Regions from separate parts of the Pseudoalteromonas sp. MMG012 genome, predicted to be linked through region 2. Evidence: predicted binding sites of a transcription regulator. Region 2 holds the regulator's gene; the other holds the start of a gene.
The links. Region 2 encodes sigma-54, which starts transcription at its own class of promoters, with help from an activator protein. Its sites were predicted from a motif close to GTTGGCACGNNNNTNGNNT; they were not measured.
Positions count from the first base shown of each region.

Region 1: J8L97_RS03520 (PspA/IM30 family protein) is a predicted target of sigma-54. The motif match lies at 1,642-1,660, and genes of this name have one in related genera.

Region 1 covers NZ_JAGJEF010000006.1:49,057-54,192, reverse strand. The annotation lists gene J8L97_RS03530 (hypothetical protein) at 1-158, opposite strand, end outside; gene dusA (tRNA dihydrouridine(20/20a) synthase DusA) at 476-1,489, shown strand; gene J8L97_RS03520 (PspA/IM30 family protein) at 1,718-2,395, shown strand; gene J8L97_RS03515 (PspC domain-containing protein) at 2,465-2,680, shown strand; gene J8L97_RS03510 (hypothetical protein) at 2,691-3,011, shown strand; gene J8L97_RS03505 (copper chaperone PCu(A)C) at 3,100-3,624, shown strand; gene J8L97_RS03500 (DUF2333 family protein) at 3,627-4,613, shown strand.
Region 2 covers NZ_JAGJEF010000010.1:33,737-38,872, reverse strand. The annotation lists gene lptC (LPS export ABC transporter periplasmic protein LptC) at 1-463, shown strand, start outside; gene lptA (lipopolysaccharide transport periplasmic protein LptA) at 453-977, shown strand; gene lptB (LPS export ABC transporter ATP-binding protein) at 981-1,706, shown strand; gene J8L97_RS05375 (RNA polymerase factor sigma-54) at 1,763-3,265, shown strand; gene hpf (ribosome hibernation promoting factor) at 3,294-3,581, shown strand; gene J8L97_RS05365 (PTS sugar transporter subunit IIA) at 3,584-4,036, shown strand; gene rapZ (RNase adapter RapZ) at 4,053-4,898, shown strand; gene J8L97_RS05355 (HPr family phosphocarrier protein) at 4,903-5,136, shown strand, end outside.

The DNA.
Region 1 (5,136 bases), on a different contig from region 2:
TCGCTATAAGCACCTGTATAGTAAGCAATTAATGGTAACCAAAAGTGCCAGTGTTTAGGTTGTTCGCGTTTCTGCCTTTCATCAGCGTAAATATAACCATTAAAAAGCGTGTGTAGTTCCATAGCTGAAAATGCTCGGCGGCCTAAATGCGACTTCATGTAAACTATTTACCTACTTAATACCTAAGTCGCTAGTTTATATTGTATTTGTACGCTGGAAAAGAGGCTTGGCAAATATGCAGGCAACTTTACATGGCAATTGGCCGCTTAGTTAACCAGCCTTTACTTACATGTGCTGATAATACCAGCCGAACCAAGTTACTTGGCGTAACTAATACCGAGGTGTGAATACATGCAGTTTTAAGGGGGATAGTGTATACTGCCGCTCCTAATTTATGCGCTGTTATGATTGGCTTATGGTATGTTTGCCTCGTAATATGATCGCGGTTTAATATCGTTTCTGGATGAGGTTGTCAATGAGCCAAATGAATCAAGTCAAAAGCAATGATCACTTAATAACACAATCAGGTGATTTTAGACGCTTTTCCGTGGCACCTATGTTGGATTGGACTGACAAACATTGCCGCACTTTCCACCGAAAATTAAGTAAACATGCAGTACTATATACTGAAATGATCACAACGGGTGCGATTTTGTTTGGCAAGGGAGATTACTTGGCATTTGGTGCGCATGAAATGCCAGTGGCGCTTCAGCTTGGTGGGTCTGACCCTAAAGCGCTGGCAGAATGCGCCAAGCGTGCAGGTGAATACGGTTACAATGAAATTAATCTAAATGTGGGCTGTCCATCAGACCGAGTTCAAAACGGTCGCTTTGGCGCGTGTTTAATGGCTGAACCTCAGCTGGTTGCAGAATGTGTGGCTGCTATGAAAGCAGAGGTAGATATACCGGTAACGGTTAAAACTCGTATTGGTATTGATGAGCAAGATTCTTATGCATTTTTAACTGCGCTTATTGATGCATCGAAACAAGCTGGGTGTGATGATTTTATTATTCATGCACGTAAAGCATGGTTGAAAGGGTTGAGCCCCAAAGAAAATCGAGAGGTGCCACCGCTTGATTATCCACGTGTATATCAGCTGAAACAAGATTTTCCAGAGTTACATATTAGTATAAATGGTGGCGTTAAAACATTGGAAGACTGTCAAAAACACTTAGTGCACCTTGACGGTGTGATGATTGGCCGAGAAGCGTATAGCAACCCGTATATGCTGAGCCAAGTTGATGCACTTTTATATGGCGAACCCGCTTTTACACTAAGTCGGCACGATGTTGTACGCAGCATGTATGATTATTTTGAAGCCCAAATGACGCAAGGGGCTAATTTTTGGCACATTGCGCGTCATATGCTGGGTATTTTTCAAAGTCAGCCTGGAGGCCGCGCGTTTAGGCGTCATTTGTCTGAAAATGGCCATAAACAAGGGGCGGATATCCGCGTGATGGAAAAAGCGTTGGAATGCGTGCCTGAGTAATTACTAGGCTACATTTATTTAATACAACCATGCAATTAAATTGTGTGGTTTTTTAGTTTAAAACACCACTTTTTAGTCAAAATCATCAATTACCTTTTTTCATAATTTTATTTATCTCATGTTAACTAGCTGATTTTTAGTTTCTTTTTATCTTTGGCATAAAGATTGGAATGTATTGTTTATACATTATGTCAGTATTTTATTTACGCCAATGCAAAGGAGCCGACCATGGCCTTAATTAATCGAATTGAAGATATTATTAAATCAGAAGTGTCTGCGTTTTTAGATAAAGCTGAAGATCCACAGAAAATGACATCTCACATTAAAACCGAGTTACGAGATGCTTTGGCTGAGTGTCGATCTATGGCAGCGACCATTATTTGTGAACAAAAGGCACTCACACGGCAAATTGAAACAAAACAAAAGCAAGCTGATGATTGGCAGCAAAAAGCCGAGCACGCATTAACTAAAGCACGGGATGATTTAGCAAAAGCAGCGCTAAATCATAAATATACATTGATTGGACAGATTGATGAACTACAGCCTCAGCAATTAAAGCTAGCTCAAGCGCTTGAACAGTTAAATGCTGATGCAGACCGCTTAATAACTAAAATTAATGCGTTAAGTCATACCGAACAACAGTTGTTGCGACGTGAGCGCGTGGTATCAGCACAAGTACGAGTGAGACAAGCGCTCGCATCAGATAATGTTGACAATGTATTGGCTAGGTTTGAGCATTTAGAACGAAAAGTTGAGCGGATTGAATCTGAAGTTGAAAGCTATGATGTTGGTCAACAGAGTACACAAGCACAATTTGATGCGTTAGATAAAGAGGAAAAGTTGAGCAGTGAATTGGCGTTATTGAAACAGCAAATAGCGGCACGTACATCTCAGGTTAGCGCTTAACTAAAGCCCGTTTTTTTGCAAGTCAGTACATAGCAATAAAGCAACAACATCAGTTATTTTGGAGTTATTATGTATACACAATCTAAATCGAATTTTAAACAGCAGTGTTTTCGTCATATAAAAAATAAGAAGTTGGGCGGTGTGTGTGCTGGGCTTGCAGAGCGGTTTAATATGCCGCGTTGGCTGACCCGCGTTGTCGTCTTGTTTTTATTCTTAAAGTTTCCGGTATTAACCCTGATTGCCTACGGTGTTGCTTATTATACACTGCCAACAAAGAGCCATTAAGGAGGGCGCCATGAAAACTGTTTTCTTAATTCTGATTGCACTTTTTCTTTATTCAACGATTTCATGGCTAAACGCGCCACTTGCATGGCTGAGTATCTCAAATTTTATGGGTGAACTGAGCTGGGTTGGTATGGAGTTAGCGGGGTTGCTTGTTGGGATTGTCGCGGTTATCGCTTTGTTTGCGCTGGTAAGTATCGGTGTGGTTGGCCTTGGTTTAGTGTTACTTGTTGGAGGTATACTGGCTTTATTATTTAACTCTGTGGTTATTGCGATCCCGCTATTGATGCTGGTGGGGGTCGGTTGGTTACTAAGTGAGGGGGTGTCGACATGATTTTACACGCTATCATAGGCTAATTAGCACGAAATAGCTGACTTCATGGTATGATTTGAACCGTGGCTGTTTTATTTAAGGAAAGCATATGATTGCTAAGTATATTATGTTGAGTTCGAGTTTATTTTTTACAACGTTCGCTTTTTCTAATCAAAATCATGAGCATGTATCTGCTGGTGCACAAAAGCATCATCACAGTGAGGCGTATGTATCGATTGATGATGCAAAAATACGGGCTTTTCTTCCTGCTGCAAAATCAACTGCAGCCTACTTTACTTTAGAGAATAAGAGAGATACCAAACTGACCTTGGTTAAGGCAACCATTTCAGGCCTTGGTCGCGTAGAGATCCATGAGCATGTGCACCACAATGGTATGATGAAAATGCAGCAAGTAGACAAACTTGTTATCAAAGCAAAAACGCAAGTGAAATTTCAACCTGGAGGTTATCATTTAATGGCTTTTGAGCCAAAATCAGCGTTAACGACAGGTGAAAAACGCAAATTGACATTACACTTTGCAAATGGCGAACAAGTCTTTACACAAATACACGTTGTTTCTTTAAAAGACTCATTCAAAAAAGTTAAAAACGCACACCATCATCATGAGGAGTGATCATGCAGCAACATTTAAATAAAGTAATAGCAGGCTTCATTACCTTGTTGTTCGGTGGCTATATACTTGCTATTTATTGGAGTTCTGAGCCAGCGTTGTTTGATGTTATCGCTGCAGCTGAGCAGCAATCACAGCAAGGAACACAGCAGCGAGTGGTTGGCTATGTGACGGCAAATACATTGGTTGAAGTGAGCACGACGTTGTTAGACAAGCCCGGTGGGTATTTGTCGAATGATGTGCTGCCGCCAAGTGTGTTTATGGATAATATGCCAGCATGGGAGTACGGCGCACTGGAAATGGTACGTGATTTGGCCTTGTCTATGCGCAAAGACTTTAGTCGTTCTCAGTCTCAATCTACAGAGCATTTGGCACTTAAAAAAGCCCAACCTCAGTTCAATATTAGTTCTACAGCGTGGGCTTGGCCGAGCGCTGAAGGCGAATACCGAGTAGGTATTGAGCATTTAGTGGCGTATCGCGATCAGATTGCTGATCCGAATAACCGAGATAGTCAGTTTTATGCCAGAGCCGATAATTTACGAGGGTGGTTAAAAGAGGCTGAAAAGCGTTTAGGGAGCTTAAGTCAGCGATTGAGTGCCAGTGTTGGCCAAGATAGAGTAAATACAGACTTAGCTGGGGACAGCGCAGCTCATCAAGCAACCTATGCACCGAGTAGTACCCAAGTTAAAACGTCTTGGTGGAAAATTGATGATGTATTTTACGAATCGCGTGGCGCGAGTTGGGCGTTGTTACATTTTTTAAAAGCCGTTGAACACGATTTTGCAGATGTATTGGAAAAGAAAAATGCTCGAGTGAGTTTACAGCAGATCATTCGTGAATTAGAAGCGACTCAAGAAACCGTGTGGAGCCCGATGATCTTAAATGGCAGTGGCTTCGGCTTTGTGGCGAATCATTCATTGGTGATGGCAAACTATATTTCGCGAGCGAATGCTGCACTCATAGAATTAAGTGAGCTATTGGCTCAGGGATAAACTCGTGTTGCGATGTTACTTTGTTGCGTGCTGCTCATTATTTAGACGAGCAGTCGAGTTTATCTTCAATTGACTACGGGGCGCATTACAGTAATCCCTATTCGGGATGAGGTATTACTTGTGGTGAGTTACACTTGAATATGACCTCACTCTAGCGTCCAAATAAGGATATTATTAATAACGGCTATTCATCACTGTGGTGTATAAAAAGGCTTGTATAAAGCCTTTTTAGTACGCGTTATAAAATAGTCGGGTGTTTTACAAAGCTGCTTTACTATACCTATCTATACTTAGTGCTTTAGCTGAATGACTTAGACTGCGAGTTTTAAGTCAGTGCGGGTTAGAATCTATCGTTAAATAACTCGGTGGTTATGTATTAATCTAAAGGAGGGATGATAAGGCTTAGCACATTACAATAAACTACAAAAAATAATTCTAATTCCCTCATATCTTCATATTTTTTCTGTATAGTTAGCCTAAGTTTGGAATAATTATGGCACGTTTCAATGTATGGCTGAAATAG
Region 2 (5,136 bases):
AAACGGTACCAGTGATGTCATTGCTAAGCCAGATTATATAGCAACACAATTACAACAAACAATCTATGATGAAACGGGTGTTCGTAGCCATACAGTAACTGCGGATAAAATGGAATTATATCAAGAGCTTGGCTTTAGCCATTTTGAAGCACCTATTTTTACTTTATATAACGGGCCTAAAAACTGGAAAATCACAGCAACTGAAGCCACATTATACGAAAATAACATACTCATTTTGGAAGGTAATGTTGTGGCGCAAAATCTAACAGATAAAGCCATGATTACACATATCAACGCGGACCATATTCGGGTTGAAATTATCAATAAACTAATGCAATCGGAGCAACCGGTAGAAATCACAGGTCCAGACTTACTCATCACAGGTAAAGGTCTGCACGCCGATTTAAATACCGATGTTATAGAGCTAATTAACCATACTAGAACCATTTATTATGACCAATAGATTAATAGTCACCGTAGCCTTTATTGGGCTTACATTCAGCAGCGCGCTTGCGGCCAACAATAATGACTTTGCATCACAAGTATCAATTAAAGCAGGCAAGCAAACCGCACAATTAAAAACCAACATTGGTATTTTTGAACAAAATGTTGAAATTATACATGGTAATAGACAAATTAACGCTGATCGCCTAGAAGTGCATAGACGGGCTGAGTTAGGAGAAAATAAACAACTGCTTGTCGCTACAGGTAACCCAGCGCGTTTTACCGAGACACAAGCTGATGGCACCGTATTAAGTGCCACGGCGAGTGAGGTTCGATATGATGTAGCGAATAAAAAGCTGACAATCAAAGGTGATGCAGAAATTAACCAAGCAGGCCAAATCATAAAAGCACAATCCATAATTTACGATATGGATAAACAATTAATAAATGCTGAAAAGGGTAATGAAAATACTGGCCGAGTACACACAATTCTAGTCCCAGAAAAAAAATCGAATAAAGAACAAGGCAAATAATAAATGAGTACTTTGACTGCAACCGCTTTGGCTAAAAGCTACAAAGGACGACAAGTCGTAAAAAATGTCAGCCTTGCCGTCGAGGCAGGCAGTATTGTTGGCTTGCTAGGCCCCAACGGGGCAGGTAAAACGACCAGTTTTTATATGATTGTTGGATTAGTGCCAAGCGACAACGGTACCGTAACAATTGATGACCACGATATCACCCTGTTACCGATGCACAGTCGAGCAAGGTTAGGCATAGGTTATTTACCGCAAGAATCTTCCATCTTTCGAAAGTTAACCGTTTACCAGAACTTAATGGCTATTTTAGAAACTCGTAATGAGCTGAGTAAACCTGATCGAGAGCAAATTCTTAATGAATTATTAGATGAATTCAACATCCAACATATACGTACAAGTCAAGGTATGGCATTGTCAGGAGGTGAACGTCGAAGAGTCGAAATTGCTCGCGCTTTAGCCGCAAACCCAAAATTTATCCTGTTAGATGAGCCTTTTGCTGGTGTTGACCCAATTTCGGTGTTAGATATAAAGAAAATTATCGAACATTTAAAAAAACGCGGTATAGGTGTTCTGATCACAGATCATAATGTACGAGAAACACTTGATGTGTGCGAAAAAGCATACATAGTTTCACATGGTGAATTAATTGCATCAGGTACTCCAGAACACGTGCTTGCCGATCAAACTGTTCGAGATGTCTACCTAGGTGAACAATTCAGGCTATAGTTATAGTATCTAGGTAATTTTAATAATTGATTAATAGAAAGGATTGTTAGAGATACATGAGGCAATCGTTACAGCTGCGCATGGGTCAGCAATTAACCATGACACCCCAATTACAACAGGCTATCCGCTTGTTGCAATTGAGCACGCTAGATCTCCAACAAGAAATCCAAGAAGCCTTGGACAGCAACCCATTACTGGAAGTTGAAGAATCAGAGCATGAAAACGACAACGAAAATATAGAAAAAGAACATAAAGAGCTCTCGAAAGAAGAATCTAATTCAGACAGTATTGAAGAAGCTCCAGTCAGTGACTATGAGCTTGATGCAGACGCGGCTATGAGTAAAGACACTGTTAGCGAAGAACTTGCGATGGATGTCACATGGGATGAATACATGAGTGCTGCACCAGCAACAAGCAGCGGCCCTATGCCTGAAGACGAAAACATGTACCAAGGCGCAACCACCGAATCGCTCCATGAATACTTAATGTGGCAACTAGAACTGACCCCGTTTAGTGATACTGATAGAGGGATCGCTGTCGCTATTGTGGAAGCCGTGGATGATGGTGGTTTATTAACCTTATCGACCGATGAAATCTTAGAAAGCCTTAATGACGAGAGTTCAGAAGATGCCATTGAACTTGATGAAATTGAGGCTGTCCTGAAACGCATTCAATTATTTGACCCTGTCGGCATTGCTGCTCGGAGCTTACAAGAATGTTTATGTATCCAGCTTAATCAGTTTGATAAAAGTACACCTTGGCTGGAACATACTAAACATGTGCTCACCGAACATATCGACTTACTTGCAAGTCGAGACTATCGAACGCTAATGAAAAAGACGAAGCTGAAAGAGTCCGATTTAAAAGAAGTCATGACTCTAATACACAGCTTAAATCCAAAACCTGCGGCCAGTATCATCCGCGAAGAGTCTGAATATGTCATACCTGATGTCTCTGTGAAAAAAGTGAAAGGCCGATGGTTAGTTGAATTAAACCCTGATTCAATGCCGAAAATTAGAGTCAATGATCACTATGCGGCGATGTCTCGCTCAATGAAATCAAGCACTGATAGTCAATTTATTCGTTCGCATTTACAAGAAGCTAAATGGTTTATTAAAAGCTTAGAAAGCCGCAATGATACGTTAATGAAAGTAACTAATTGCATTGTGCAGCAACAACAGGCATTCTTTGAACATGGCCCTGAAGCAATGAAACCTATGGTGCTAAATGATGTGGCTGAAATGGTAGAGATGCATGAGTCCACTATTTCACGTGTCACAACACAAAAATATATGCACACACCTAGGGGCATTTTTGAGTTGAAATATTTCTTCTCGAGCCATGTGAGTACCGAAAACGGAGGTGAATGCTCTTCCACAGCGATTAGAGCATTGATCAAAAAGCTCATTGCCGCCGAAAATACTGCTAAGCCATTAAGTGATAGCAAAATTGCGGATATATTGGCAGAGCAAGGAATCAAAGTGGCCCGACGTACGATAGCAAAATATCGGGAGTCGTTAGCCATTCCACCGTCGAATCAGCGTAAAAGCTTGATATAAGACGTAATATCAAAGAAGGAAAATGCTCATGCAACTAAATTTAACTGGTCGTCACGTAGAAGTAACTGAATCACTAAGAGACTATGTCAACACCAAGTTTGCGAAGCTAGAAAGGCACTTTGATCATATCAATAATGTGCATGTGATTTTAGATGTTGAAAAACTCGTACAAAAAGCCGAAGCGACCTTACACTTAAGCGGAGCAGAAGTATTTGCCTCTACCGAGCATCAAGATATGTATGCTGCTATTGATGGTTTGGTTGACAAGCTAGACAGACAAGTAATCAAACACAAAGAAAAGCTTACTCGACATTAACCATGAAACTTAGCTCAATAATCAACAAGGACTGCAGTAAAGCTGCGGTCCTTTTTAATAGCAAAAAACGTATTCTCGAATACGTTAGCGAACTTACACATGAACAGTTACCCCACCTAGAACAGCATGATGTTTTATCTGCACTCATGTCTAGAGAGAAGTTAGGCAGCACTGGAATTGGTAAAGGCATCGCTATTCCACATGGCAGAATGCAAGGTATCGAACAAGTTTTTGCGATGATATTAGTTAGTAAAAAACCAGTTCCATTCGATGCCATAGACAATCGTCCAGTCGATATTTTTGTTGCACTCATTGTACCTGAAGGTGATAATCAACAGCATCTGAAAACACTCGCTGCAATTGCTGAAAGCTTAAAAGATAAAGAGTTCTGTAAGCAGTTGAGACATGCCTGCAATGATACCGAGCTCTATAGTATTATTAAGGCTCAAGATTAGTAAATAGGGGATAATTGTGGAATTAATCATTATTAGTGGTCGCTCTGGTTCTGGGAAGTCCGTTGCATTAAGAGTGTTAGAAGATTTAGGCTACTATTGTGTTGACAATATTCCGGTCAATTTACTTCCGTCTTTGGTTAGAAGCGTGTCTGAGAGCTATGACAAAATTGCGGTCAGTATTGATGTGCGTAACTTGCCAAAACAACAGCAAGAGTTCAACGATATTCTTGAGTATTTACCAGGATTTGCTAATCCGATATTATTTTACTTGGACAGTGATGATCAAACATTGATCAAACGCTTTTCTGAAACTCGCAGGCTACACCCACTCTCTATAAATAACTTACCATTAGATCTGGCGATTAAAGAAGAAAAGCAGCTATTGGATGTACTGATCACCAGTGCCGATGTATTTATTGATACAACCGACCTCAGTGTCCACCAGTTAGCTGAATCTATCCGTGAGCGGATTTTAGGTAAAAAAGATAAACAACTTATTATTACCTTTTTATCTTTTGGCTTTAAACACGGCATGCCAAAAGATGCTGATTATGTGTTTGATGCACGCTTCCTGCCTAACCCTCATTGGGAACCAGAACTAAAACCACTAACGGGCTTAGATCAACCCGTTCAAGAGTATTTAGCTGGGCATAGCATCGTACAAAAATTCACTTGGCAAATTCAAACCTTTGTACAAACGTGGTTACCCCATCTTGAACGTAATAACCGCAGCTATCTTACCATCGCTATCGGCTGTACAGGCGGGCAACATCGCTCTGTGTATTTAGCGCAAACAATTGGGGAAAGTTTTCAACGATCTCATCCAAATGTTCAGATCCGTCATCGTGAGCAAAACAATTAATACAATGTATTATGAGGGTACTTTCTTAATTCAGAATAAGTGTGGTCTGCATGCCAGAGCCGCAACAGTACTGGCACAACTGGCCATCAAGTTCGACGCAAAAATTACCTTATACCAAGATGACAAAGAAGCTGCTGGCGACAGTGTTTTGGCATTACTTTTGTTAGAAAGTAGCCAAGGAAAATACGTAAGGATCAAGTGCGAAGGGCCTGATGCTCAATCTGCCTTAAACGCGATT